Linked DNA regions of Prosthecobacter sp.. Each later gene encodes a partner of the first gene's protein in a complex. Links are inferred from orthologs where the notes say so. Each region holds a gene or a part of one and is shown in the gene's direction. Other genes may lie near its edges.

The links.
Region 2: the proteins of dnaB (region 1) and dnaG are in contact, whole or in part, in a crystal structure (PDB 2R6A), measured with the Geobacillus stearothermophilus proteins. The link is inferred for Prosthecobacter sp. from one-to-one orthologs. Residues at the interface, in WP_033016901.1 of Geobacillus stearothermophilus: Ser13, Glu15, Ala16, Gln18, Glu91, Leu92, Asp94, Ala95, Val96, Pro97, Thr98, Ala99, Ala100, Asn101, Tyr104, Tyr105, Ile108; in WP_049624496.1 of Geobacillus stearothermophilus: Lys456, Leu457, Leu458, Pro459, Ala460, Asn463, Ala464, Leu467, Leu535, Leu536, Ile537, Ala538, Gln544, Glu545, Asp548, Tyr549, His552.

What each region holds. Positions count from the first base shown.
Region 1 is NZ_JAXMIH010000008.1:660,116-674,622, reverse strand. What follows is about bases 2,079-4,973. They hold dnaB (replicative DNA helicase), read left to right. Parts: upstream 2,079-2,717; coding sequence 2,718-4,229; downstream 4,230-4,973. Other genes in these bases: U1A53_RS11125 (acyl-CoA dehydrogenase family protein), read right to left, coding at 4,781-4,973; mscL (large conductance mechanosensitive channel protein MscL), read right to left, coding at 4,234-4,698; U1A53_RS11140 (hypothetical protein), read right to left, coding at 2,079-2,534. In the rest of the region: U1A53_RS11150 (hypothetical protein), read right to left, coding at 1-650; more of U1A53_RS11140, read right to left, coding at 819-2,078; more of U1A53_RS11125, read right to left, coding at 4,974-6,619; U1A53_RS11120 (3-hydroxyacyl-CoA dehydrogenase NAD-binding domain-containing protein), read right to left, coding at 6,644-8,680; U1A53_RS11115 (thiolase family protein), read right to left, coding at 8,716-9,987; U1A53_RS11110 (AMP-binding protein), read right to left, coding at 9,992-11,479; U1A53_RS11105 (patatin-like phospholipase family protein), read right to left, coding at 11,433-12,467; U1A53_RS11100 (hypothetical protein), read left to right, coding at 12,553-12,825; U1A53_RS11095 (periplasmic heavy metal sensor), read left to right, coding at 12,822-13,283; U1A53_RS11090 (RNA polymerase sigma factor), read left to right, coding at 13,330-13,875; U1A53_RS11085 (carbonic anhydrase family protein), read right to left, coding at 13,879-14,507. UniProt on the Escherichia coli protein: The main replicative DNA helicase, it participates in initiation and elongation during chromosome replication. Travels ahead of the DNA replisome, separating dsDNA into templates for DNA synthesis.
Region 2 is NZ_JAXMIH010000023.1:630,219-644,707, reverse strand. What follows is about bases 11,613-14,489. They hold dnaG (DNA primase), read left to right. Parts: upstream 11,613-12,062; coding sequence 12,063-13,916; downstream 13,917-14,489. Other genes in these bases: rpoD (RNA polymerase sigma factor RpoD), read left to right, coding at 14,047-14,489; U1A53_RS23160 (Gfo/Idh/MocA family oxidoreductase), read right to left, coding at 11,613-11,968. Outside these bases: U1A53_RS23190 (PVC-type heme-binding CxxCH protein), read right to left, coding at 24-3,041; U1A53_RS23185 (hypothetical protein), read right to left, coding at 3,122-4,666; U1A53_RS23180 (polyphosphate kinase 2 family protein), read left to right, coding at 4,702-5,586; U1A53_RS23175 (PVC-type heme-binding CxxCH protein), read right to left, coding at 5,640-8,495; U1A53_RS23170 (hypothetical protein), read left to right, coding at 8,585-9,115; U1A53_RS23165 (hypothetical protein), read right to left, coding at 9,124-10,506; more of U1A53_RS23160, read right to left, coding at 10,544-11,612. UniProt on the Escherichia coli protein: RNA polymerase that catalyzes the synthesis of short RNA molecules used as primers for DNA polymerase during DNA replication.

The sequences.
Region 1 (14,507 bases):
GCCGGGACGGAAACGCCAAAAACCTGAGGTTTGGTCTGCGGAACAGGTGATGCCGCCGGGGCCAGATGGTTGAAGAAATCGTCAAAACGCAGGCTGCATTGCAGGCGGCGCTGGCTGCCATCAATCTTCGGATTCACCTGAATGACAGCTTCGGCAAAGGGTGCTTGTGACTTGATCGCCTGGGCACGCGTGCGGGCTTCTTCAAGACTGAGTGTTTTGTCCTTGATGACGGCGTTCAGGTTTTCGAGGGCCGCCTTGGTGACCGGGTGCCATAGCCTGGCCCAGACTTCAGGCGTCACCGTCACCGTCTGCACGTTCGTCCAACGCTTTTCCGCAGGTGTCTCCTGCTCCCAGAATCCAACGATGAGCAGAAAAGCCTCGTCGATCTCAAACTGCCGCAATGCATCTCCCAGGCCAATGGGCGTGCCATGCTTGGCAGCTTTGGGGTTCACGGGAATGCGACCGTGATCAGGATTGGCCTCGGCGGGGATGTCCCATTTTTGCGTGTAATTCTTTGGCTGATAGCCGCCAAAGAAGGTGTCGCGCAGCCATTGCTCAAACAGCAGGCCGTGACTTTGCACTTCGCGCGCGGCGGAATCCGGCGGCAGAATGATGGCGGCCGCCATAAAAAGGATCAGCAGTGGCTTCATGGCGGTGATCCTGTGCGAGGTTTGGTGGAGCATAGCGGGTTCGAACCGCTGACCTCCTGCATGCCATGCAGGCGCTCTACCAACTGAGCTAATGCCCCGGAAATAAAACCGGCTCCCCTTGGATTTGGGGAGCCGGAGACTAGCAAAGGCGTCTGTTTTGACAAGCGCTTATTTCTTCTTTGAAGCACCACCTTTGGTGGGAGCGGCTTCAGGAGCCGGAGCTGCAGGCGCAGGTGCACCCGCCTGAGGCTTCGGCAGTTTCTCATAGATTTTTTTCGACTCGGCCTTGTCAGCATCAGACATTTTGGCTTCGAGCTGGGCGATCACGTTTGCAGTCACATCAATATCCGCCTTGTTGCCGCTGGCTTTGGCAAGGTCATCCGCCTGCTTGGCGTAGGCCCAAGCGCGTGGAAGCTCCGGTGTGCCGGGAACCACACCCACTGCATACAGGTTGGCAAGACGGAGCATGGCCAAGGCATTGCCCTGCTGGGCTGCGTCCGAGAAATGGCCTGCGGCCACCGTGCGGCTCTGACGCACACCAGCGCCCTGTTCATAGAGAATGCCGAGGGCAATCTGGGCAGGAGCAAAACCCATGTCGGCGGCACGCTGATACCAGCCTGCTGCAGCCACAAGGTCCTGAGTGGTGCCCGTGCCGTTGGCATAGAGGCCGGCGAGACGGTTCATGGCCTGCGCGATGCCGGCAGTAGCGGCCTTCATGTGGAAGGTGAAGGCTTTCACTGGATCCTTGTCCACCACAGTGCCGGTTTCATAATAGACGCCGACATTGTAGAAGGCTTCGGCCAGGTTGTTCTGCGCCGCGAGGCGGTAGAGGTCGAGGGCACTCTTGGGGTTTGGCTGGATCAAGACGTTCTCTTTGTCGTCACGCTTGCCCTTGGGATCTTTGACAATGCCGGTTTCAAACGCGTTGCCGAGGCGGAAGAGCGCCTGCGGATCGTTGCCGTTGGCGGCCTTGGTGTAGTATTCAAATGCCTTGGACACATCCTGCTTCACGTCAGCGCCATCAGGTCCGACACCATTTTCATAAATCTGGCCGAGAATGCGGTTTGCGGCAGCAAGACCTTTTTCGGCAGAGTCATTGAACATCTTCAGGGCGGCGGCCACATCCTTCTTCACCAGCTTTGGACTTTCCTTGGTGTCAGGATCGCCATTCAACAAACGAGCACCGTAGGTGCTGAGGGCGACTGCATTGCCCTGCTTGCCTGCTTCCATGAGGTAGTCGAGCGCCTTCTGATGATCCTGCGGGACGCCTTCCACGCCTGCGGAGTAAAGCTGTGCCAGGCCAAGAGTGGCTTCGCCGTCACCAGCCTTGTTGCCTTTGTCGAGCAGTTCCTTTGCTTTCGCTACGCTCTTTTCGACCACTACCACTCCTTTATCGCCTTCCGTGACACCTTGCAGGTGCAACTGGGCAAGCATCCGGCGGGCGACCTTGTTGTCGGCGGTTTCGGCTTCCTTGATCAGTTTGATGGCTTCCTTCACAGCGTCTGGGTTTTGCGCACCGGCCTGCATCAGTACTTGGGCGAGCTCCGATTTCGCGAGGATCTGGCCTTTGTCGGCAGCCTTGCGAAAAAGTGCCGCCACTTCATTGATGTTCGCACCGCTGAGCACGCCCCAATGGGCCAGCGCGTAGATGGCGTCTTTGTCATCCTTTTGAGCCAGCTCGCGGACCTTCGCGACGGCGTCATTGAATGACTTGTTGATGTCCGTGTTGTTGGCTCCTGGATTTGCCTGAACTTTGTCCTGTTCGGACTTGAGGCTTGTCAGGATCTCGACAAATGCGGGGGAGGCTCCGGGCATATCGGCAGTATCGATGCCTGCGACCGCGACGAGAGCCGCGAGTTTGAGTTTGAGGGCTGTGAGTAACATATATGGTTGTTAGTGAGAGGGGGGGCGTTTGACCCGGCTTTTCGGGAAGCGTTCATTTTTCAGGATAAACCCCAATTAAATCAAGCATTAGCTAAAGTTTTTTGCTTGGGATGACCAAACCATCTCCACAGCCGGCTGGCATTGACTCCCTCCCCCCGCCCTGCCATTCTGGCTATCCTACCCATGGCCGACACTTCTCCCACCAGCGCTGCCCCCCCCGTCTCTGCCAGTGGTGCCTCCACTCCTTCGCGAGGCCCGGAAAACTTCAAAAAACGCAACGAAATCCCCTCCGCAGAGGAACTTCTCGCCTCCTTCAACCGCGCCCTGCCCTTCAGCGATGAGGCCGAGAAAGGCGTGCTTTCCTGCCTGCTCCAAGATCCCGTCGAGCGCCTCAGCGAATGCCGCGTAACGCTTCCCGCGCTCGCGTTTTACCACGACGCCAACCGTACCATCTACGAGAAGCTGCTGGAGTTTTACGACAAAAACCTGCCCGTCGATCCCGTCACGCTCACCCACGCGCTACGTGACCAGAACCTGCTCGACAAAGTCGGCGGTGCTGCCGCGATTTCGGAGCTTTTCGCCTTCGTTCCGATCCCCTCGCATTTCCCATATTATAAGAAGATCGTTCTCGACAAGCACATCCTGCGTGAACTCATCCACGCCAGCTCACTGAACATCCATCACGCCTATGAGCACGGGAAGGAGCAGATGGATGAGAATATCGACACGGTCATCGACCATGCCGAGCAACGCGTGCTTGCCGTGCGTGAATCCGTCGGCGCTCAAGAGGGCATCAAATCGCTCTCCACGCACGTCATGGATGCCATCGACAGCATCCAGTACATGCTGGAGCACCCCGGCCAGCTCCGCGGCCTCTCCACAGGCTACAGCAAGCTCGACGCGATGAGTTCCGGCCTGCAAGGCGGTGAAATGTTCGTCATCGCTGCACGCCCGTCGATGGGTAAAACCTCGCTCGCGATGAACATCGTCGAGCACATCGCCGTGGACTGCAACACACCCTGCGCCGTCTTCAGTCTCGAAATGAGCGCAACGATGCTTGTCCGTCGTCTCCTCGTCTCCCGCGCACGTCTGAGCATGCAGGATCTCTCCCGCGGCCTCCTTTCTCGTGCTCAGCAGGATGCGCTCGCCAAAGCCACGCGAGATCTGCAAAAAGCACAGATCTTCATCGATGAAACGCCCGGTCTCGACATCATGGAGATGCGCGCCAAATCACGCCGCCTCAAAAAGCAGCATGGCATCCAGATGATCATGATCGATTATCTTCAGCTCGTCACCAGCGGCAGTCGTCGTGCCAAAGACAACCGTCAGATCGAAATCGCCGAAATCTCCGCTGGCATCAAAGGCCTCGCCAAAGAACTCAATGTTCCCATCATCGTCCTCGCCCAGCTCAACCGCGCCGTCGAATCCCGCAAAGGCCAGCGCCCCGTGCTCTCCGACCTCCGCGAATCCGGCTCCATCGAGCAGGATGCCGACGTCGTTGGCCTCCTGACCCGTTCCGATTACGCGGGAGCCAAGATGGAAGTCGAAGACGAGGAAGCCGAGGAAAAGAAAAAGGGCGAGGCCATGCTCATCATCGCCAAAAACCGCAACGGCCCCACCGACGACGTCCCGCTTCGCTTCATCGACCACGCCATGCGTTTCGTCGAGCGCAGCGAAGAAGCCGAGTCGCCATAGCGTCCTATTTTTTCAGCAGGTCGCGGATTTCCGTGAGCAACACAATGTCTGCGGCAGGCACAGGCGGCGGCGCCTCGGCTTCTTTTTTCTTCGTCAGTGCCATCAGCTTGTTGATTGGCTTCACGATCACAAAAAAGACAACCGCCGCCGTGATGAGAAAGCTGATCACAGCACCCATGATAAGGCCGAGATCGAGCTCGATGATCTTGGGCACCGTTTCCATCACCGCCTTGCCGCTATCCATGACCGGCTTTCCATCCGCGCCCAGCTTTGCCACCTCGACCATCGTTTCCTTGATCGGGATTGTCAGCTTGGGACTCGGACCACCGCCAAACAGCGCCAGCATTGGCTCCACGATCCCTTTCGAAAAAGCCGTGACGATGCCGGTGAACGCCGCGCCAATGATCACACCAGTGGAGAGATCAATGACGTTGCCTTTGAGGATGAATGCCTTGAATTCTTTGAGCATATGGGTGGATGATTGCAGGTGGATGTGACCGGTTCTTCGAACCGGTCACGTATTAATCCAACCAGCATCATTTCACGCCAGTCTAAACTTCCTGCGCCACCTTCCAGCTCTCGGAATCGAGCCCGACGCGCAGCTTGGCAAAGCTCGCCGCGATGCGCTCGCGGGTGACTTTGCCAAAGAACTTCACCAAGCGCACCAGTTTGTCGATTTCGACCTCTGGCATCGACGAATCCGTGAATCTGGACTCAGCGTGCGCCAAAGTGCAGCTCCACACGAAGAGTTCTGCTCCAACATCAACAAAGTGGCCGAGCAAAACCTGCCGCTTTTCGAGTTTCGGGCCGTTGAGGGCCATCGCGAGGAACAAATCACGTGCCAGCTTGCGACCAAGCCGGGCAACGGCATCGAGATCACCCTGCAAGGCAGGATGCAGATGTTCCTTGGCATCACCAGAACCAAACGGCAGCCATTTCATTGGATACCAAATCGCGTAAAACCTCGCGGCACGCATTCCGGCCTTCACACGGGCTTTCCACGGCAGCGTCGAGTTCACCGCTTCAGCGCCCAGCCGCAAATGCGGCTCCAACGCCTCGCGAGCGATGAAGAGACGCATGATCTCGCTGCTGCCCTCGAAAATCGTGTTGATGCGTGAGTCGCGGAACAGACGTTCCACCGGCTCCGGCACTTCGCCACGCGCCTTGAGCGATTGCGCCGTTTCAAAACCGCGCCCGCCGCGAATCTGCATCGTGTCATCCATGATGCGCCATGACTTCTCGCTGCCCCACAATTTGCCGATGGCAGCTTCGAGGCGCACGTCAGCATGCTTGTCCTTGTCCACAAGAGCAGAGACATAACGCACGACGCTCTCCATCGCAAAAGTGTCGGCGGCCATGCGGCTGATCTTGTCCGCGATGGCCGCATGGCGGCCTATCGGCTGTCCCCACTGCTCGCGGCTTCGCGCCCAGCGCGTGCTGATGTCGAGGCAGCGCTGTGACAAGCCCGTGCAGGCGGCCGGAAGCGTGATGCGTCCCGTGTTCAACGTCGTCAATGCCACTTTGAGGCCGCGACCCACACCCCCGAGCACATTGACCGCCGGCACGCGCACGTTTTCAAAACGAATGACCCCGTTGTAGAGCGCCTTGAGGCCCATGAAGCGGCTGCGGTGAATGATTTCGACGCCTGGCCAGCTTGTTTCAACGATGAAAGCCGAAGTGGCATGCGGTTTGCCAAGCAGCGGCGTTTTCGCCATCACCACGATCATTCCGGCCTTCGTGCCATTCGTGCACCACAGCTTCTCGCCATTGAGGACGTATTCATCGCCATCAAGCACAGCCTCCGTCTTCATCCGCGCCGGATCGGAGCCGACATCGTTTTCGGTCAACGCAAACGCGCTGATCTCGCCACGTGCGCAACGCGGCAGGTATTTCGCCTTCTGCTCCTCCGTGCCGAACAAAATCAACGGCTGCGGAGCTCCAATCGACTGATGCGCGGACAGCAATGCCGCCAGATTGCCGCATCGGCTGCCGAGCAGCATCGCAGAGCGCGAGTAATTCGTCTGCGACAGCCCCAAGCCTCCATATTTGACCGGAATCTTGATGCCGAAGGCCCCGATCTTGGCGAGTTCGTTCAACAACTCGTCTGGAATCTCCCCCGTGGCGTCGATGGCATCGGGATCGGCAAATTTGTCGAGCACAGCTTCGAGACGATGCAGAAAGGCATCGCCCTGGTCGTAATCTTCGACGCTTTGCTTTGGAAACGGCAGCAGCTTGTCGAAGTTCGGCTCGCCAAAGAAGATGCCGGCGGCGAGACCGGTGTTGCGCCGCTCGTCGCGGGCGGCTTCCGCCATTTCAAGCGCGGCACGCTGGCCCGCGTTCATGCGGGAGGTGTCGATGAGCGTTTTGGTTTCTTCCAGAGTTGTTTTCATGGCCTTGGTCTCCAGTTGAGGGTTTCAATAATCAATCATGCCCGTGTCCCGGGCGAAAGTGATGGGACCGCCGCGGAACGGCGGGTAACCGGTGCCGAGAACCATCGCGAGGTCGATGTCGGCGGCGGTGCGAGCGATGCCTTCTTTGAGACACCGCATGGCCTCCTGACTGAGCAGGAGCGCCAGATTGGTCCGAATGCTCTCATGCCGCGGCAGGTCAAAATGCGTGGCTGGTGAAATTTCCTTGCCGTTTTCATAGCGGTAGAAGCCCTGGCCGGTTTTTTTGCCGAGATGGCCGGCGGCGACGAGCTTGTCGAGCGCATCGGACTTCGGAAAACGATCCGGGAAGGCGTCGGCGAGTGTTTTGGCCACATGCATGGCCACATCCAGGCCGATCTCGTCGAGAAGGCGCATCGGGCCCATTGGCATGCCGAATTCGAGCATGGCCTCGTCGATGTCCTTCACCGGAATGCCCTTCTCGTACAGACGCACGGCTTCCATGAGATAAGGGACAAGAATGCGGTTAACGAGGAAGCCGGGGCTGTCTTTGACAACCACGGGCGTCTTGCCGAGCTTCTGCACGAAGCTCACTGCGGTGGCGAGCACATCGGGTGCGGTCTCCGGCAGCGTGATGATTTCCACCAGTGGCATGCGATGCACAGGATTGAAGAAATGCAGGCCGATGACGCGCTCAGGATGCGGCACGGTCTTCGCGAGTTCAGCGACAGACAGTGCGCTGGTGTTTGTGGCGAGGATGGTGTCGCTCGAAACACGAGCGGCGAGATCAGCGAAGATTTTTTTCTTCAGATCCATGCTCTCCGTGGCCGCTTCGATGACGAGATGATGACGATTCAGCGGCACGGGCGTGTGCGTGGTGTTGATGCGGTCGAGTGTATCGCGGGCCTGCACCTTCGTGACCAGCCTGCGGCGCGCGGCTTCTGAAACGAGGCCATGAATTCGTTCCAGGCCACGCGCGAGGCTGTCGGAGGTGACGTCCGTCATAAGGACCCGTACGCCACGCGAAGCTAGTACGTGCGCGATGCCCGATCCCATCACGCCAGCGCCGATGACCACGGCATCGTGAATGGGAATCGCCGTCCCAACGACAGCGGGACGCTTGTTGGCTTCTTCGCGCTTGAAGAAAAGGTCGATGAGCCGGGCCGAGTCGTTGCCCTTGATGAGTTCCGCCACGGCCTCACGCTCCAGGAGCAAACCCTCGTCGATTTCACCATGCACAGCATGAGTGACGACTTCGATGGCCTTTGTGATCGAGGGATAAAGCCCGCGCGTTTTCGCCAAAGCCTTCTTCGTGGCGAAACGGCGGATGATCGGCGAAAAGAGGTTTTCGAGGCGGAACCGAGGTTCAGGCCGTTTTTCGCGTGCGAGACGGCGGGCGAGTGTTTCGAGATGCTCGGGAGCCACGACATGGCTGACGAGGCCCGCATGTTTCGCCGCAGAGGCGCTGAGCAGTTTGCCGCTGGTGATGAGATCGAGCGCCTTGCGCACACCAATCAGCCGCGGCAGCCGCGTGGAACCGCCCCAGGCGGGCAAAATGCCGAGCTGTGTCTCCGGCAGGCCGATCTTCGTTGATTCGTGATCGCTGGCGATGCGCCAGTCGCACGCGAGGGTGACTTCAAAGCCGCCGCCCATGCATGCGCCGTGAATCGCGGCGATTTTCGGCACAGGCAGCCGTGCGAGGCGGTCAAACACAGCCTGCCCGAGCCAGATGAGATCATTCACGCGGGCATGCGGCATGCTGCGAATGGCTTTGAGGTCCGCACCAGCCACAAAGATACGATCTTTGGCACTGCGAAGCACCAAAGCCTTCACGCGGGTGTCATGTTCGAGAGATTCCAGGTGGTGGTTGAACTCACGCAGCGTTTCCTCATTCCAGACATTCGCGGAGGACTTGGGTGAGTCGAAAACAAGCCAGGCGATACCGTCGTGATCCACGTCGAGCCGGAAGTGCTTCGCGGGGATGGGATGACCGTGGACGATGCCCTCCAGCACATGCGGAGGATCGTGAATGACGGAGGGGCGGTCAAGAAGGAGCGTTTTCATGGCGTTGAATAGGATGCGGTTGATGAGCTTGGAATTCATAATGCTTCGAGGCAGGCGGCCATGCCTTGACCTCCGCCGACGCAGAGACTGACAACGGCACGTTTGGTGTCGGTGGCGTGGAGTTGGTTGAGGGCGGTTTGGACGAGTCTGGCACCACTGGCACCGACCGGGTGGCCGAGGGCTATGGCACCGCCGCAGGCGTTGATCTTGGCGGGGTCTATTTCACCGAGTGGTGCTTCCAATCCGGCTCGGCGCGCGCTGGCAGGATCGGCGAGACATTTCATGACAGCGAGCACCTGCGCGGCGAAGGCTTCGTTGATCTCGATGACATCAGCGTCACCCAGCTTCCAACCGCTGCGATGCAAAGCCGCATCCATGGCACGGACAGGACCGAGCCCCATGCGAGACGGATCGCAACCAGTGGCGGAATAGCTGACGAGACGCCCGAGCGGCTTCCAATTGTGCGCCGCAGCGGCTTCTTCGGTCGCGACGAGCAGGGCGACGGCACCATCGGTGATTTGCGAGGAATTGCCCGCCGTGACACTGCCAGTCAGCGAATCAAAAAGCGGTTTGAGTTTGGCGAGTTTTTCGAGGCTGGAGTCAGCACGAATGCCGTTGTCGGTGGCGACTACGTTTTTTCCCAGAACGGGGGCGATTTCCTGATTGAGGAGGTGGTTGGCCTGCGTGGCCCGCAGATGGCTGCGCATGGCGAAGGCGTCCTGCATGTCACGCGTGATGCCAAATTCGCGAGCGAGCACTTCGGCGGTCTGGCCCATGTTCAAATTGGAAACAGGATCCGTGAGGCCAAGTTTGATGCCGATCACGGGCGCGAAGTCAGCCGGACGGAAATTCAACGCGGCTCTCGCGCGGCCCGTGAAATCGCGGGCACGGCTCATGGCGGTGAACTTGGCCACGGCAGGGCGTGAGAAGTAGAACGGCATGTTGCTCATGCTTTCGGTGCCGCCGACGATGAAGACTTCACCCTGACCGGCGCACATTTTGGCGTGCGCGAGCGTGAGCGCCTCCAAACTGGAGGCGCAGTTGCGATGTACCGTCATAGCGGGCTTCGATTCGGGCAAACCCGCACGCAGAGCGATGACACGAGCGATGTTCATGGCTTCCGGTGGCTGACCGACACAGCCGATGATGGTTTCATCGACGAGCATGGGATCGATGCCGGTGCGTGTCAGCAACGCGGCAACAGCATGGCGGCCGAGTTCGACGGCGTCGAGGTGCGCGAGATCCGTGCCTGCTCGTGAAAACGGCGTGCGGACTGCGGCGACGATGACAAGTGAGGGAGTTTTCATGGCGTTAGGAACTGAGGGCCACATGAGATGCGGCGGTGTGGGCTTTGGGGCGGTGATCGACGAGCTTTTCCTCTTTGAGGAGGCGGCCAACCCCCAGTTGCTCGCGGAGTTCGGCGAGCGTGTGGAAGTGGAGTTCGTTCGGTGTGATCTCGGTGGCTTCGTGGAAACGGCGGGAGACGGCGAGTTCGAGATCCGCCTCGTGGACACCGGGCTCGGCGGTGAGGTGGAGATGAACTTCGTCGGTGTCGAGGGCGTCGTCATTGCGCTTGCGCAGCTCGATCTGCCAGGCGGCGATGCCCTTTTGATCATCGAGCAGGTGTTCGAGCAGATTGAAGTTCACGAGCGTGCCTTTGAGCTTGTCGATGTGCAACTCGCGGACCTCGCTGACACGGGAGATGGGGCCAAGCAAACGCGGGCAGGTGCGGCCACAGTTGGGGCACTTTTCCCAGGTGAGGCCGCCTTCGGCAATGTCGCCGGTGCGGTAGCGCAGGACCACGGTGCCGCGCGCGTCGAGTGGCGTGAAGACGATCTCGCCGGGGCGACCATCGGGGACGGGTTCCCCGGTTTTCGGGTCGATGATTTCGACGAGGCCAAGATCCGGGCTGAGGTGATAGCCGCTGGCATCGTGCGACTCACCGACACATTCAGGAAAGGCCATCTTCGCCTCGGTGAATCCGTAGGTGGCCATGACATGCACATCGGGGCTGCCGAGAGCTGTGGCGAGATCACGCAGGCGTGCGCGGAGGCCGTCGGCCACCTTTTCCCCACCGAGAACGATGCGTTTCAGATTGGTCCAGCGTTTACCGGTTTCGACGGCCTCACGCAGCACATGGTAAATGAAGGTGGGCATGCCGATGAGGATGTCCGGCTGGATTTTGTCGATGAGCTTGATGTTGCCATCGGTGCCGAGCGTTTTGCCGCCGCCGGTGCTGAGCATGAAGGTGCCAAAGCCGAGTCCCGCATGATGCGCCAGCCAGAAGGCGAGGTGAGGCGCATAGGGGAAGAGATTCATGTGGCGAAACTCGCGCTGCGAGCGCCCAGCGAGCATCAAACGCGTGCCGCTGATGTCGAGATTATGGAGATCGTGCTTTGTGTAGAGAAACGGCACGGGATCGGCGCTGCGACCGGTGGTGCTGGTGAGCAGAATGGGACGGAATTCGGCCTCGGCATGCTCCTTGGCGGCGTTTCGACCATGCAGCAGCACATCGAAGATCATGCCGGGCTCACGACGTAACGCGGCCTCATTGGGCATGAGCACGAAGTCACGCGGATTGGCAAGATCCTGCTTCGAGGTCAACGGCACGCGACTCCAGTCTTCGAGTGATTTGATGTCATGCGGATCAATGCCGTGTTCTTTGAACATGCGACCGTAATGCGCGCTGAACGGGATGACGCGGTGGTTCAGGTAGTCGCGCAGACGCGCGAGCTGCCAGTGGTGCCAGTCTTCAGGCGGCGAGGCATTCCAATCGGGTGTGTGATGGAGCAATTTCATGGCTGATTGTCTCCTGGTTGAGTTGGGTTGGCGAAAGTAGTTCACGGATGGCAGGCAGCGCGGCTTCGGCGGCATCGCGACCGGCCTGCAGGTAGTGCCCGAAATTTTCAAAGTCGTGCCACGTCGAGGTGGTGAAACGCGGATGGATCACGACATCGGCGGCAGCCTCCTCTTTGGCGATGAGGCGAAGCTGGGCGGCCATCAACGCGCGACGGAAAGTGTCGAGGACATTTCCAGCCGCGAGGAGGTTCAGCTTGCGCCAGAACAAACGGAAGATGCGCGAGATGAAGTTGCCCGTTGTCTTGTCGCCCGTAACGAGGGTGCCATCGAGACCTGCTTCGAAATCGCCGGGCATCGGCATGACGTTCACGGCGATGATATGGTCGAGATGAAGTCGATTTTTGAGCAGGGTGACAGGCAGTGGCTCCGAAGTGCCGCCATCGGTGAAACGGCGGCCATTGAGATGCACTGGAGCGCAAATGGCCGGAATGGCGGCGCTGGCATGCACCGCATGCGAAACGAAGCCGGAATCAAAGACATGCGGCGTCAGACGGTCGAGATCGGTGGCGATGACGAGCAGCGGCTTGTCGAGATCAGCGAAGGTCTTGGTGCCGAGATCACGCTCGAAATGTCGGCGGATTTTTTCGCCGCGAATCAGGCCCTCGGAAGGCGGAATGACGTAATCGAGCAGTGCTTTGAGAGCTTTGCGGTCTTTGATTTCGCGCGCACGGGCTTCGAGCTGCTCCCCATTGAGTCCGGCGGCCCACAGCGCCCCGACGTAGGCCCCCATGCTGCACCCCGCGATGGCGGCGATGGGGATGTTATTTTTTTCCAAAACCTGAATCACCCCTGCATGGGCCAGACCGCGCGCCCCGCCGCTGGAGAGCACCAAGCCGATGCGAGGCGTCTTTTCTCCCCCTGTGCCGTGTTTCATGCCTTCTTCGACACGGCTCCATCCTCGAAAGGGCGGATGGAGGTTGGCGTTCATGGCCTGCGGTGGTTGTTACCTTATTCGACTCCAAAGGCCGAAATAGTTTCAAAAATTGTGTCATAATGTGCTTACAATTCCTCCGATGAATGAAAACGAGCTTGATCACATGCTCAAACGCGCCGCGATCACCGGGGCCATGACCGGCATTTCGCTGGGGAGCGAGGTGATGGCGCGCGTCCGTGTCGATGAAGGACGGGCGAAACGCTGGCGCTCCTTCGTGCGCTGGCTGCTGATTCTCGCCGCCATTTCGGGCGTTGTGACGGCCGGAATGGTTGGCTGGTCGATGGCTCTGAGGGATACGACGCACACGACACCGCCGACGATGAATCTTTTCCGTGAGGGTGCCAAACCATGACCTCACGTGGGAAATGGATGGTGGCCGCGATGCTGTTCTCCGTCGTTCTGGCCGGCGGAACCGCCTGGCTGGTCACCGACTGGACACTGCACCGTCATGGTGAAAGCCATGCACACGATCATGCGGAGCCGGACTTCCATGCCTGGATGCACGAGCATCTCGACATCACGCCAGAACAGCATGAAAAGCTGGAGCCGATCGAGGCGGAGTTCGAGCAACGTCGAGTGCGCCTGAGGGGCGAGATTCGCGCGGCAGGGCGCGATTTGGCGGCCGCCATCGAGACAGCAGACGTCAATGACGACGCCTTGAAATCCGCACTGGAGAAGCTGAACAAGGCTCAGGCCGAACTGCAACACGCCACGCTGGAGCATTTCTTTGCGATGAAACGTTACCTGCGTCCTGCGCAGGCAAAAAAACTGGTGGAATGGACGCATGACAGCCTTGCCCGCGAGCATTGACTTCCCCCTGCCCTCCACGAATGCCGCAGGCACTTGCGCGGTTTCTTTGGAGCAGGAAAAAATACGCGCTGCGCAGGCCGGGGACATGGCGGCGTTCGAATGGATCCTGCGGGAACACGAGGAGCGCCTGTTCGGCTTTTGCTGCCGCTGGCTGCGCTGTGTGGAAGATGCACGCGAGGTGTGCCAGGACGCATTCGTGCGCGCCTGGCAGGCGCTGCCGGAATTCGAGGGAAGATCGCGCCTCTCGACGTGGCTGTATCAGATCGCACTGAACCTGTGCCGGGATCGCGCCAAAACACGCGCCTCAAGGCAGCGGGAGAACACGATCGCCCTCGCCGAAATCGAACAACCGCCGCTCTGCCCCCAGCATGCGCCAGACACGAGTGCGGAACTGAAAAGTGAACTGCAAAAGCTGGACCGTGGCCTTGCCGTGCTGCCGGAAAAACTACGCGCGGTGCTGATGCTCACCACGATGGAAGGCATGAACCATGAGGAGTGCGCCCAGGTGCTGAACTGCTCCACGCGTAGTGTGGAGGGCCGGGTTTATCGCGCACGGCAGATGTTAATGAAATGGTGGGACGAAGAGAGTTGAGGCTCAGCCCGCCCTCGTCATGGGCAGATGCAGTTTTGCCAGGCTGGATTCCTGCGTCTGAAAGAACGTCACCTCGCCCGTTCCCACATCGTACAGCGCTCCAACGACGGCGATTTTCCCCTCGCTCACCATTTTGTCGAGCGCAGTACTGCGCTCGCGGATGACGTGGATGGTGCGGATGACATTGCGGCGGGAAACCTCGTTGGAATAGGCTGCTTTCTCGCCGGGCAGCCATTGACCCGGTTGCTTGCAGGTCTTCAGGTCGATGGACTGCTGAATCTCGGTGACGAGCCCGTCGAGATTGCCGCAACCAGTGGCCTCGGCGGCGGATTTCCGGCTGCAAATCAGATCCACGGCCGCGTTCACCGCGCCGCAACTCGTGTGGCCCATGACGACGATCAGCTTCGATCCCGCGACGACGCAGGCGTATTCCATGCTGCCAATGAGGTCTTTGGCGGCGATGTTTCCCGCCACGCGCGCGCTAAAGATGTCGCCAAGTCCGAGATCAAAAATAACCTCCGCCGGTGTGCGGGAGTCTATGCAACTAAGCACCGCAGCCATCGGGAACTGGCCTGACGCCGTAGCGGTCACCTGACGGCTAAAGTCACGCTGGATGCGCTCACCTGCGAGGA
Region 2 (14,489 bases), on another replicon or contig:
TCCCTTGACCGGCCCGCCGTTCCTCATCTTCCCAACGCACCCAAATACGCCACCAAATCCCGCAACTCCTCCCGCGTCATGTTCATGATCAGCCCCTCCGGCATCAGCGATCCCGCCTCCTGCTTCTCCGCGATTTGCGCCGCCGTGAACCGGCTCGTCTGGCCGCTCGCCAGCTCCCGCAACTGCAGTTCCCCGCCCGCCTCGCTCACCTTGTAGCCTTGCAGCTTGCGACCGTCCTTCAGCGTCAACGTTGTCGCCACATAGCCCTCCTTGATTTGTCGATTCGGCCACACCACGGCCTCGATCAAGAGTTCCACCGGCACGCCACGTCCTACCGCGTCCAGTTCCGGCCCCACGATGCCGCCCTGGCCGCCGATCTTGTGACACGCGACGCAGCCCGACAGCGGCGCATGGAAAACGGCCTTTCCCTTCACCGCATCACCATTGGCCTTCACTTCCGCCGCCAAAGCGATCACCCAGGTCGCGTCATAAGCCGGCACCACATTCTTCACGCCCAAAATCTTCCCGAACGCCGTCGTCAGCACCGCATCGCCACGGCCTGCCGCTGTCAGCACGGTCATCGCCAGCTTCGCCGCTTCAGAGGAGCACGGCTTGGTATCCAAGGCCTTCGCCAAGGCCGCAAGGGAGGCCTCACGCGACAACAACGATGCCAGCCACGCCCGCATCGCTTCCGCGTCTGTGATGCTCGAAATCGTCTCTGCCGCCAATTGACCTGCTACCACCGGCTTTTTCTCCGCCAGCACCGTCAAAGCCGCTGTGCGCACCGGCCACGATTGCTTTGCGTCCTTTACGAAGCCTTCAAACGTCTCCACCGGCTCACCCAATCGTGAGAGCGCCATCAAAGCCGGAGCGCGGGTGCCCTCACCCGCCTTCAAAAGCTCGCGGATGAGGGCATCCGCGCTCCTAAGCCGCCAAGCGCCCGCCAGCGCGCACGCCGCCACCTTTTGCGCCTCGTTCCCGTCCTTCAAAATCCCCAGCAGCACCGCTTCCGCCCCTTCCGGCGTCTTGAGGTCACGTTGCGCAGCCGCAGCCGCCAAATCCTCCAGCACCGCCTGATCTTTCACGCCCAGCTTCAGCGCCATCAGCATGTCATTCGGCTCACCCTTGCGCACCAGCGCCACCACCAGCCCACGCCGCGTCTCGGGCGGCATCGTCTCGCCCTTCTGCGCCAGCATCGTGCGCACCACGCCCAGCAACTCCGCGCTGCCCTCCTTCTCCACCAAAAACGCCAGATGCTTCGGCGGCAGCGAGTTCAAAATCTCGAACGGCGGCCTCTTCCACTGCGGTGCCGTCGCATGCACCGCCAGCCACAACGCCCGCTCAATGAAACTGTCCATCGGCTTGTCCAGAACTTCCAAAGCTGTTTTAATGGCTGTGGGTGAATCGATTTTCGCAGCGGCAACAACGGCTTCGAGACGAACAATGGCTACATCATCCAAAACAAGCCTCCTGAGATTGTAGTCGCCATCATCGACAGGATACCATTGTCCCAGACAACGGGCCGCCAGCACGCGCCGCCAGGGATCGTCGGAATGCAAACCTATTCGCAATTGCTCATTGGGCTGTTCATGAATCATGTGCATCTGCCATGCAACCCGGGTGTGGTCGTATCCAAGTGTGCCTTGCTCCCCAAACAGGTCGGATTCCGATACAACCGCCCGCTCCTTCACAACCTCAGTACCCGACCGCCCCGCCAACTCCCGCTGCGCTTGATACTGATGCCAGCGATCACCCCGTTCCAACGTCTTCAGCAGTTCCGCATTGCTCAACTGCGAACCGAGAACTGAGAACTGAGAACTGGCTCTCCCCTTCGCCACCACGCGCCAAATCCGTCCATGCTTCGCATCCCGGTTCGGATGCCGGAAACTCGCCTGATAGTGGCCGATGATCGGATCATACCAGTCGGCGATGTAGAGCGCGCCTTCCGGGCCGAAGCGCACGTCAATCGGCCGGAAGGCCACGTTGTCGCTGGTGATGAGCGCGGGCTGCTCCACCGCCTCCATGCCGCTGGGGAATTCGCTGTGCGGTATGAGCTTGTGGCGATACACCGCGTTCTCAAAGAACCCGCCGCTGATGACTTCCTCCTGCATCGACTCCGGCCAGTGCGTGTTCCCCACGATGTCTACGCCGCAGAACTTCCGCAGGCCGTCCGTCTTGATGATCTGGCCGCTGTAGGGCAGTTGAAAGCGCTCCAGCAGGAAATGGGGGATGCCGTGGCGATTGGAAACATGCGAGTCTTCCTCCAGCGACGTGCTCACCTCCATCGGCCGCGCCCAAAACATGCCTGCCGCGCCCGCCACCATGATTGGCTGGCCCCATTTCGTGAAGGCCGTGCCCCAGGCATTCGCCGGCATGCCGGTTGGATACGGATTCAGCCGACCGCTCTTCGGGTAGTAGTGCCAGAAGCCCGCGCCGTAGAGCGTCTTCGTGCCATGCACCGTTGTCACGCGCGAGTAGCAGTGCAGCCCCTGATGCATCACCAGCGCCCCATCCGGCGCCCAGATGAAGCTGTTCAGGCACTGATGTGTATCCCCCGTGCCGAAGCCGCTGAACACCACCTCACGCCGGTCCACGCGATCATCGCCATCGTCATCGTGCATCAGCCACAGCTTCTCGCCCTCGCCCACATACACCGAGTGCCCGTTGGGCGATTTCACCCCCGCATCACGCGGCGCGAGCTCCATGCCCATCGGCTGACTCAGTCCACCGGTGAAGACTGTGCTCTTGTCGGCGCGACCATCGTGATTCGTATCCTCCAGAATGATGATCTTGTCATCCGACACTGTCCCCGGCTTCGCCTGCGGATAGTCACTCGTCTGCAACACCCACAAGCGCCCGCGTTCATCCCAACGGATCGCGATCGGATTCGGAATTCCGTCCGCCTCGCTCGCAAACAGGTTCACCTCGAAGCCATCGAGCACCTTGAACGATTTTAGCTCCGCCTCCGGCGAATGATCCGCCGGTGGTTCGCCGACGGAGATGCCTTTCTTCTTCGCTTGCTGGGCGAACGCGATGCTCATCGAGAGGAGCGCGGGCACTCCTGCCCGCCACATAACGCTTCCAAAAGCGGACAGGAGTGCCCGCGCTCCCTTCATGAACTTCACGGCAGCTTGCCTCCCAGATCGTTCGCCAGTTTCCATATCTCGTTCTCCTTCGCTTCGATCAGCGGTTTGAATTGCTCCACTTCACCCGGAAACCAGCGCTGCGTCGGATCGGTGTGATCCCGGCTGCTCGGCTGCGCCGTGCGATCCCCATGCAGGAATGCCCAGTTCGCCGGACGCCAGTAGCGATGCCAAAGCGTGTTCTTCTCGCCGATCAGCGCCTTCAAGCGCGCATCCGGCGTTTGCAAATCGCCGCCCCGGGGTGGCGATTTTGAATCGCCATTCCACAACGCCGCCACACTCATACCAAGCTGTGCCGCTCCAGTGGAAGTCAGATTCAGGCCATCTCGTGTCGATCCCGGTTTCAAATCAGCATCTTGAGCCGCGAACAAGGCCGCATGCTGCTTCGCGATCTCAGCCATGACCCCCGCATACCTCTTCAGCGTCGCGTTGTGCTTGGTCAGCTCACCTTCAAACGCCAGCGGCTCCACCAACACCAATCGAGGTGTCACCTCCGCGCAAACGGCCACGATTTTTTCCAGCGCAGCCCGAAACTCCGCCAAACCGGCCTCGCCACGTTCTAAACACTCCTGTCGTCCGAACATCAGCATCACGGAAGTCGTCTGCGCTCGCTGAATCTGCTGCTTCAAGCCGCCGAAGTTCATCGGACGATCCATGCGGAACACCGTGTCCGCTTCCCATGCCAGATTCCGCACTTTCACGCGGCTGCCGGGAAACTGTGTCATCAGCATCGCCTCCATCGTCCCGTCTTCCATCATCGCCACAGCCTCCGTGCCACCGAGCACGGCGATGACTTCTTCCGTCATCAGCTTCATCGAACCTGCATAAGGCTCCAGTTTCGGCTTCAAACCCGCCATCGGCGGCATGGAAGCGAGTTCGAGGATTTCCGGGCGGGTCAAAGCGCGATTGTAGAGCCGCAGGTTGGCGATCTGGCCGCCCAGTCCTCGACTGGACGGATCAAACAAGGCTTTGGCGAGCACGATGGGAACAAGGGCTTCACGCCAAGAACTCATCTCGACACCGTTTACCCAAATGCCAGAAAGCGCCTGTCTGGCGTCTCTTTTCACATTGAGCACCACATGCCACCACCGGCCTTCCATCGGCGATGAGACGGAAACAGGATGCCCCAATCCCCGGCCTTCGAGCGTGATGGAAAAGCCCTTCGGACCAAGATGCCAGTCCAGCAGTCCGTTCTGAGATTCGTTGGCCATGGCCATAATGTGACTGCCGTGTTCGATGTCTGGCTGCTTTTCGACTTGGAACACAAACGCCACGGAGAAGTCCTCCAGCTTCATTCCCTCAGCATCCGCAGGCAGTCTCAAAATCTTTTCCGTGTCCAATGGCATCACCTCATCCCACTTCGCCACCAGCCCCGCCTTCAGGTCCGAAACATCACCGCTCACCTGCGCCATGGCGCTGCTGGCGAGAAGGAAAGTGATTGCGAGGAGACGGCTGAGCATGAAGGCGACAAAACTCGCGGCGTGGCCGCCTTCTTGCAGTTCGTTCTGTTCATGACGCGGCATTGCTGTTATGCCTGAGGAGCTCCGATCTCACTCTCATGAAACTCAAGCTCGATCTCGAAGACTTCCGCGTGCCCGATGGCAGACCGTTTCGCATCAAGAAGGCGCGGACCAAGGTGAAGGATGTGTACCGTGATGACGCGCACTACGAATCACTCATCGCCGAGTTCCGCATGGAGATCGACGACTTGCAGCAGAAGATGTATGCGCAGAACCGGCAGGGCTTGCTGCTGGTGTTTCAGGCCATGGACGCCGCCGGGAAGGACAGCACGATCAAGCATGTGATGAGCGGGGTGAACACACAGGGCGTGGAGGTGCATGCCTTCAAACGGCCCACGGATGACGAGCTCGATCATGACTTCCTCTGGCGCACCACCCGCGTGCTGCCGCCACGCGGGCGCATCGGCATCTTCAACCGCAGCTACTACGAGGAGGTGCTCGTCTGCCGCATTCATCCCGAGATTGTGACCAAGATTCAACGCCTGCCAGGCGCGACGACCAAGAGCTTGAAGAAACTTTTCGCCGACCGGCTCAAAGACATCGGCAATCTGGAAAGCTACTGTCACCGCAATGGCATCCGCATCGTGAAGTTTTTTCTGCATGTGTCGAAGGAGGAGCAGAAGAAGCGTTTTCTGGCCCGCATCGACACGCCCAGCAAGAACTGGAAGTTCGAGGAGGGCGACGTGAAGGAACGTTCCCACTGGAAGGACTACATGGTGGCCTACGAGGACGCCATCCGCACCACCGCCACCGACGAATGCCCCTGGTATGTCGTGCCCGCCGACGACAAGAAAAACATGCGCCTCATCGTCAGCGCGGCGATTCTGGCCGAGATGCAGACGATGAAACTGAAGTATCCCGAGCTGCCGGAGGAGCAGAAGAAGCATCTCCAGGCGGCGAAACGGCTGCTGCTGTCAGAGTGAAGCGTAGCACGGGCTTCCAGCCCGTGATTCGGACACGGACAAGAATGTCCGTGCTACTTCAAACTCCGCAGCCACGCCACGAGATCGAGCAGTTCCGGCTCGGGCAAGGTTTGATCAAGGCCCAGCGGCATGAGGCTGGTCGTGAGTGTTGTGTCTCCTGTGATGGCTTGATGGGCGATGGTTTTCTCCTGGCCGGCGACGTCCACGACGAGCAGGCCTTCGGCAGTGTGAGATTTAATGACGCCCATGGTGCTCTGGCCGTCACTGGTTTCGATGACGTGTGCTTCGTAATCGCGAGAAAGCGTATTGCTGGGAAAGAGGATGCTTTCGAGCAGATCGCGCTCGGTGCGGATCGCGCCGATGTGGGAGAGATCGGGACCGATGGGGCGGCCGACATCGCCGATCTTGTGGCAGGCGATGCAGGTGCCTTTGCCGGTGTCGAAATGCTTCCTGCCATTCACAGCGTTGCCGCTGGCGAGGACTTTGTCGGCCAGCGGACCAAGCTGGCGTTTTTTGGCTTCGGTGGCGGCGGCGGCGGCAGTGTAGGCGGGCAGGATGATCGTTTCGAAAATCTCCGGAGGCAAATCGGCGAGCGCGGTGCGGTACAAACTCTCCTGCTGGCTGGCAATCGCCGGATTCTTGGCGATTTCACGAGCGAGTGTCTTGGCGATCTCGGCGTCTTTGTGGCGTTTGAGCAGCGGCAGCAGCGTTTTCAGCTCCACCGGTCCCACCGAGGCCAAAAGCGGCGCGATGGCCGCCATCTGCTCCTTCGCGATGGGCGCAGTGGCGAGCATGCCCGCCGCCTGAATTTTCGCCGCAGAGGATGATCCAGCATCGGCGAGGACGTTTTTGACCATGTCGAAGGTTTCGCCAGTGAGTTTCACCGATTTAGCGGAGTCGAGGGCCTTCAGGCGAATGGCGAGCGGGCGTTTGGCGTCGTTCGCGATGGCCTGGAGCGCGGCATCGAAGTGCGGGGACTTGAGTTTCTTGATTGCATCGAGAACGAGCGGCGTGGGGGCGTCGGCCAAGAGTTTGTCGAGCGTGGGGAGCCAGGCGTCGTTGGTGGTGCCGGTGGTTTGGGAGGCGAGGATGTTGAGGCCTGCTGTTCGCGCAGTGGTGCTTTTATGAGCCAGGAGTCGCGCCACCGCGATATTGGCATTTGTCTGACCGATCAGTTTTACGCCTGCCACAGTCAAGGCATGCAGCTCAGCATCTGAGATCGAAGCCTTTGACGACCATTTTGCGATTTGTGCGCCGACGGTGTCGTCTGCATTGGCTTGGTTGAGGAGCATGTTCAGTGCGTTCGTGGCGGGATCGTCGATGAGCTGAAGCGCCGCATTTAAAAGCTGCCGATGGCCTTCCGATCTCTCCTTTTCGGCGATCTGGCTGGCCACGCGAAGGTAGCAACGCAGTCCTGAGGCACTGCTTACCTCCTTCGGATTGAGACCCAGTCGGACCGTGATGGCGGCATGAACGGCTGAATGTTCAGCGGGAGAATCGAGTTTGCCGCTGGCAAGGAGTCTTCTCAGAGCCTTTTTCTCGTCGTCGAGGATGCGGCCTCGGAAGGCAATGGCATCGCAAGCTCTTCTCACATCGAATGGGGCATCGGACGATATCGTGGCTGCCACAGATTGATCTAAGGGTTTACCGAGTGACGCTGCGATTTCATGGAGTTCGGGTGACTTGATCCTATGTTGCTTCGGCTTAATGCGATACACGGCACCAAGCAGATCCGACTTCGCCATCAGGCTGCTGGGGCAGCCGATGCGGAACCAGCCGCCGGTGTCGATGAGGAGGAGGGAGCCGTCGCGCGGGTCTTCCATCACGTCGGTGAGGTGGATGTCGGGGTTGTGGAGTTTGAGAAATTCGTTCTCGACGGCCTTGTAGGTACTGCCGCTGGGGGTGAGCTCCATGCGGACGAGGCGCTGGGTGTTGAAGTGGGTGACAAGAAAGTTCTCGGTTCGCTGTTCGCTGTTCGCTGTTGGATAGCCGCGCCAGAAGCAGCAGCCGCTCACGGCGACGTGGCCGAAGTTGTACATGACGGGCATCGTCTCCAGCGTGCGTGGCAGATGGGCGATGGCTTTGAGCTGGTCGGGGCGCTCATAGACGCCGCCGTAGAGCCAGTGGACAATGGTGTCGCCGCGTGGTTGCGAGTAATAGAGATTCTGGACTCCGATGATGTCGCCTTCGGGAGTGAAATCGACTTCGACGGGGTTGTCACCGCAACCAAGCGAGTGCCAGGCAACGTCGCTGCCATCGGGTTGGCAGCTCCAGATGCCGCAGGCGAGCGAGGCATCGACGGGCGTGCCATCCTTCTGCTTCACGTCGTGGCCTTTACGACCGTGGCACCAGTAGAGACGGCCGTTCGGATGCAAAAAGGGGCCGTGGATGTCGGCGGCGTTGCCGGTGTAGTCGAAGCCGCCGACGATCATCTCGCGCTGGTCGGCGACGCCGTCGTTGTCGGTGTCGGTGAGTTTCCAGATGCCGGGAGGAGAGCCGACGTAGAGGCTGCCGTTCAACCAGCACGCGCCCTGCGGGAAGGTCATCTTGTCGGCGAAGACGGTGCTTTTGTCGAAGGTGCCGTCGTGATCGGTGTCTTCGAGCATGAGAACGCGGTTGGGCGGACTCTCCTCGAGCTGTTTCTTGTTCCAATTCACGCCGACGCCGTCGCCGACGAAGAGACGGCCCTTGTCATCCAGACAGCCCATGATGGGATGGGTGACGAGCGGCGCGGCGGCGGCGACGCTGAGTGTGTAGCCTTCAGGCAGGTCGTGCTTCGGCAACGCGAGCGATGATTTGCCGGTCAAGACGACGGGACGTTTGCCGCTTTCGGGAATGGTGTTGCCTTTGTCGGGCGGGAGGTCGGCGGCGAGGGCAGGAACGCTGAGAAGGAAAAGGAGGCGGCGCATGATGGCGAGTCATACGCATGCAGGGGGGCACATGTGTCGGCCGGGCAGATGTGAATTGACAGTTTTAAACTGGAATGGGAGTGGTACCGATGGAGTTCAATCCCTACGCCGCACCGCAGTCCCAGGTTCTTCAGGTCACATCTCAAGCTGAGCTCGACCGCAGGCAGCACATCAACACCGAGGCGACGATCAAGTCAGTGGGCACCTTGTACTACCTCGGTGCCTTTGTGCTGATTCTGGTGGGCATCGCCGGGCTGGCAGGCAGCAGATTGGACAAGGATGTGTCTCCGCTGTTGCTGGGCGCGATACTATTGGCGGTCGGTGTCGGGCAGGGCGTGGTGGCTTATGGTCTGAACAGGCTGCAAAGTTGGGCGCGCATCCCAACCGTCATCTTTTCCTGCCTTGGTCTGTTCGCCTTCCCTCTGGGAACGCTCATCAATGCCTACATTTTGGTCAAAGTGCTGGGCAAGCAGGGGAAGTTTGTGATGACGCCCGAATACAAGGAAATCATTGCCGCGACACCCCATGTAAAACGAAAGACCTCCGTTGTGACATGGGTGCTGCTGATTCTGCTGATCATCGTACTGATCGGAGTCATCGCCGCCGTCACGATCAAATAATCTCCAAGCTACAACCGCCGCACTTCCTGAACTTCGAGGCCGGTGAGCTTCCATTCGCCCTTGGCGGGCGTGATGGTGATGCGGGCGTTGTAGATGTTCACACGGGGATGGCTATGGCCCCAGTGGCCGACGATGCCACGGGCCATCCAGTTGCAGTCGGCCATGAAGCCATCGCCTTTGGGATTCGCCTCGACTTTATCCACCGTGGCGGAAAATTCAGCGATGGTGACGCGGGTTCCTTCACGCCCATCAAGCGTCAGCGCCTGGATGGTTTCGAGATAAAGCCGGCGCAACAACTCGCCATCGACGCTGCGGGCGAGCACGTCATACACGTCGGATTCGGCATGGTGGTCGAAGGCGCGGTACACATTGCGCAGCAGTGGAGAGACAATTTTCTGCGCTTCTTCGACCTGCGTGATCTCCGGGCTGGCGGAGCCGCTTTGAACCGGAATCACCAGCAACTGGCTCATGAGCACAGCCCCGAGCAGCCAGACGGCGACAAAGGGCAGGCTGCCACCGGGAAGCTTGTGGTCCGTGATCTTGAGATAGAGGTAGAAGATCAGGCCCCCGAGCAGCCAGAGAATGCCACCGAGCGGGAGACGCATGGGCTGCGGAACTTCAAACTGCGGCACTGCTGCCAGCGGTGCCGGACGCGGCAGACGGCCCTGATTGCGCCAGCGATAGCTTTTGACGGTGGAATGAATTTCCCCCGTTTCACTCAACGGGCCAAAGAACGCACGCACAGGCAGTTTCGTGGTGCCTTGAAGCCAGCCTTTCCAGGTGACATTGAGCTCATCCGGACCGGGCGGCGTGGCGAACTCCCACATGAACCCAAGCATCGCCTGGTTCAGCGCCACCTCCTCATCTTCCTTGAGCGGCAGGGTGTTTCCCGGCAGGCCTTTGATCACAGCGACCAGCGGCTGAGGGACGGGCAGCGTTTCATCAGCGGTGCTGAGGGCGCACCATTCGGCGGCACGTGACGCCGCCTGCTGGCTCAACTGCTGCTGCTGTGCAGGCGTGAGTGTTTTCGGCAGCGGCTCGCCCGGTGCCAGCCATGCCAGCATGGTGGCGGCATCGAAAAGCACTTCAAACCGCGTCTGATACGGTTCCACGTAGAGATAGGCCTGCGCCACCGGCCCGGTGATGACGAGCGAGTTGTTTGTAGGCAGCGGCGGAGGCGCGGGCTGGACTGCGGGAGCCGCCGCTTGGGTTTCCGTTTTCGGTGCCGCCGGAATGGAAGGCGCGAGCGAGGGCAGCGTCTCCATGGGTTTGAGCGGACCGATCTTGATCGTCTCCGGCACCTGCGCTCCAGCACGCGAAGCCATGCCCGCGACCAGCATGGCCGCCAGGAAGGCTCCGCGCATGATCAGAGGCAGGAAAGGTTTCGACATGCGTTTGATGGGAGGATGAAGGGCGCGTAACACTGCATCAAAGCGTCCACGGCTTGCGCCATTCCTTGGAGAGCAGCTTCGATGCCGCGGCGTTGTCGGCGATGGTCTCGGTCTTCGGATCCCACTTCAGACCGGTGCTGCCGCTGCGCAGAGCGACGTTGGCGAGATGCGCGATGGTGATGCTGCGATGGGAGACTTCGACCGGTGTGGCGGTCGGCTTGCCGTCGTAGATGCAGGAGAGGAAGTTGTCGGAGTGATCCTTGCTCTCATAGAGATGGATTTCTTCCGGGCGGGTCTTTTCACGCAGGATCTCGGGGCTGCTGGAGGTGATCTTGCCGCGGTTCACGTAGATCCATTTGCCTTCGTCGCCTTCAAACATCACGCCGACATGGTCGAAGGGCTTCTTCGCGTTTGGAGCGGCCAGGGCGGCCTCGACCTCGGGCATGAGCTTGTGATCCGGGCTGGCAACGTGCATGACAACGCCGTTTTCATACACGCACTCAAAGGAGAACGCGGTGGCGGTGTTGTAGAGCGCCGCCTTGTCCAACGTGCCGCTGATGTTGCGCAACTCGACCGGGCCGGTGAGCTGCGTGCCCATGCCCCACTGCGCGATGTCGATGTGATGCGCGCCGAAGTCGGTGATCATGCCGCCGGAGAAATTGAAATTGTGACGCCAGTTGAGCGGCAGCAAGGCCGGGCGGTAGTCCATGTGCTCCGCAGGGCCGAGCCACATTTCATAATCGAAGTCAGCAGGCACGGGGGCGACGTTGACTTGATCGGCCATGCCGTTCCAGTTGGAATGACCGCCAGGAAGGCCGACGCGGACGCGCTTGAGTTTGCCGATGCGGCCGTTTTGCGTCATCTCACAGGCGAGACGGAAATACTGATCGCTGCGCTGCTGGCTGCCGGTCTGCCAAGTCACGCCCGCTTTGGCGACTTCATCGCTCATGAGGCGGCCTTCGGCGATGTTCAGCGCCAGCGGCTTCTGACCGTAGATGTGCTTGCCTTTGCGCGCGGCATACACGGCCATGTAAGCATGCCAGTGATCGGGTGTGGAAACCTGCACGGCGTCGAGGTCTTCCTTCTCCATCATCTCGCGGAAATCGGCATAGCTGGCGCAGGCTTTGACCGGCTTGTTCGCGGCTTTGGAATAATGCTCGTCGATGATCTTCTTTCCGGCCTCACGACCACCGGTTTCCTTGCCATCATAGCCGTAGTGGCCGTATTCCTTCATCGGATCGGCCACGGCGATGACCTGGCACTTGTCATTGTTCAAAAAGGAAGGCGTCCAGTCACCAGCGATGGTACCCCAGCCGATGGCGCCGATCGTGATGCGCTCCGAAGGCGCCGGGCGCCCTCCTTTGCCGAGCGCAGTGGCTGGAATGATCGTGGGAAAACCCAACGCAGCAGCGCTGGTGGTCAAAAAACGACGGCGGGAGAAGGTGGACGGGCTGGATTGCATGGTGGCGAACTTTATAGCGAGCCGTCCTCATGAGGCCAAGAAAGATTTCGTGATGAGGTTGCGGCAGAGGCCGCGCTCAACACCTTTCGCCCCCATGTCCCGCATCCCGGAAGAAACCATCCAGCAAGTGATTGCCGCCACTGACATCGTGGCGCTGGTGGGGCGTTCCGTGAAGCTGCGCAAGGCGGGCACGAACTACCTGGGGCTCTGCCCGTTTCACAACGAGCGCACGCCGTCCTTCAACGTCAGCCCCTCACGCAACACCTACCACTGCTTCGGTTGCGGCGCGGGCGGCACGGCCATCCGCTTCGTGATGGAGCATGACGGCCTGTCATTCGTGGAGGCGGTGAAACGACTCGCTGACGCGGCAGGCATCCGCGTGGAGGAGGAAGTGTGGGATGCGAACGCCGAGGCGGAGGCGAAGCAACGCAGCCTGCTGCTGCGCGCGAACCGCGAGGCGGCGGAGTGGTTTCACCAACTGCTGATGAAGCACCAACTGGCCGCTCCCGCCCGCGAATATCTCAAATCTCGCGGCATCACCGCCGAGGTGGCGAAGAACTGGCAGATGGGCTACGCGCCGCAGAGCACCACGTTTTACCGGGAATGGATGGCCCAGCAAAAACTCCCCGAGCAGGTGATGGTCGAGGCGGGCATCTTTGTGCAGCCGACCGAGGATGAAAACGGCCAGATCGGCCGCCCTTACGCCCGATGGCGGCACCGGCTGATGTTCCCGATCCGCAATGACAACAGCGACGTGATCGCCTTCAGCGGCCGTATCCTCAGCGCGGAGCAAAAAGGCGGAAAATACGTCAACTCGCCTGAGACACCGCTCTTCAGCAAGAGCAGGGTGCTCTTCGGTTTCGACCGCTCGAAACGCCCCATCTCAAAAGCGGGCGAGGCCATCGTGTGCGAGGGGCAGATCGACATGATCATGCTCTACGAGGCCGGATTTCAGAACGTGGTCGCCGGCCAGGGCACCGCCTTCACCGATCTGCATGCGAAGCTGCTCAAGCGCGTCTGCAACGAGATCGTGCTCTGCTACGACTCCGACAACGCCGGTTACGCGGCGGCCGAGAAAGCCTTCAAAATCCTCTCCCCCATTGGACTCACCGTGAAAGTGGCCGCGCTGCCGCAGGGCGAGGATCCAGACTCCCTGCTGCGCAAGCAGGGCAAGGACGCGCTGCAGGCCGTGCTGGGCAATGCGACCGATTTCCTGGAGTATCAGATCCGCCGTCTGCGCTCCAGCGCCAAATCCGACGGCATGGTCGAGCGCGTGCGCATGGCCGAGCAGGTGGCTGCCGCGATCAGCATCTTCACCGGCGTGGCCCAGCGCATCACCGCCGTGAACAAGGTCGCCAAGCTGCTCGAAATCTCGGAGGAGCAGCTCAACGCCATGGTCAAACGCGCGGCCAATGAGCAGAAAAGGAATGCCGGCCAGCAGAAGGCGGATTCCACCGTAAACGTCGTGGATGAGGCTAAAAAGCTGCTCTCCTCACAGCACAAGACCGCCGTGCTGCTCTGCCAGATGGCATTGAACGACGCCGAAGTGATGCACTGGCTGCGTGAATCGAACTGTGAGGACATGCTGCGCGAGGTTCCGGGCACAGAACTGCTCTCCCTGCTGGTACACAGCCGCCACAACCCCTCGGATGAGACTTCGCAGCTCGCATTCATGGCCGGGCTGGAGAAGCATCAGGAGGCGGCGTTTGCCCAGCTCCAGGCTGGTCCACGTCTGCCTGGCAGTTTGGAAGACGCAAAAGCGTCGCTTTACGCGCTGGAATTCGCCCGACTGCAAAGCCTGATCCAAGGCGCGCAGTCGAAACTACGCCAGCCGGGCCTGTCAGAGGCGGAGATGGAGCGTCTCCAGCAGCAGGTGGTGGAACTCAGCGCTCTGCGGAAAGAATGCCTTGACCGTACGAAAGGCACCCCGAATAGTTTCGTTCCCTGACCTGACGCAGTTCCCGGACCCCACCGAGGCATGTATGGCCGTCTCTAAAAAACACCCTAACGGATCCCATTCTTCAACCGCAGCCGGACAGGCAGGCGCTTCTGCCGCTGTCGAAGGTGTGGACGTTACTATGAAACGCGGCCGCGGCAGACCGCGCATTCATCCACCGAAGGAAAAGCCCGCCGTTTTGCTCGGACCCGATGGACAGCCCCTCAGACGCCGCCGCGGCAGGCCGCCGAAAAACGGCTATGCCGGAGGCATCACCCAGTTTGCGAACACCACGCACGATGACATTCACTCGCCCGACGTGCAGGCCCGCCTGCGCGATCTCATCCGCACCGCACGCGAACATGATCATCTGACCTGGGATGACATCAATGACGCCCTGCCCGCCGGTTTCGTCACGCCGGATCTCATGGACGCCCTCATCACGCGGCTGCGCGCGATGGAGATCAAGATCACCGACGAGGCCGATGTGGACGGTGTCGCAGCGCGCCACACCGCCGCCCGTGAGCGTGTCGCCGCAGAACGTGATGCCGCATCGGCCAAGCTGGATGTGTTTGATGATCCTGT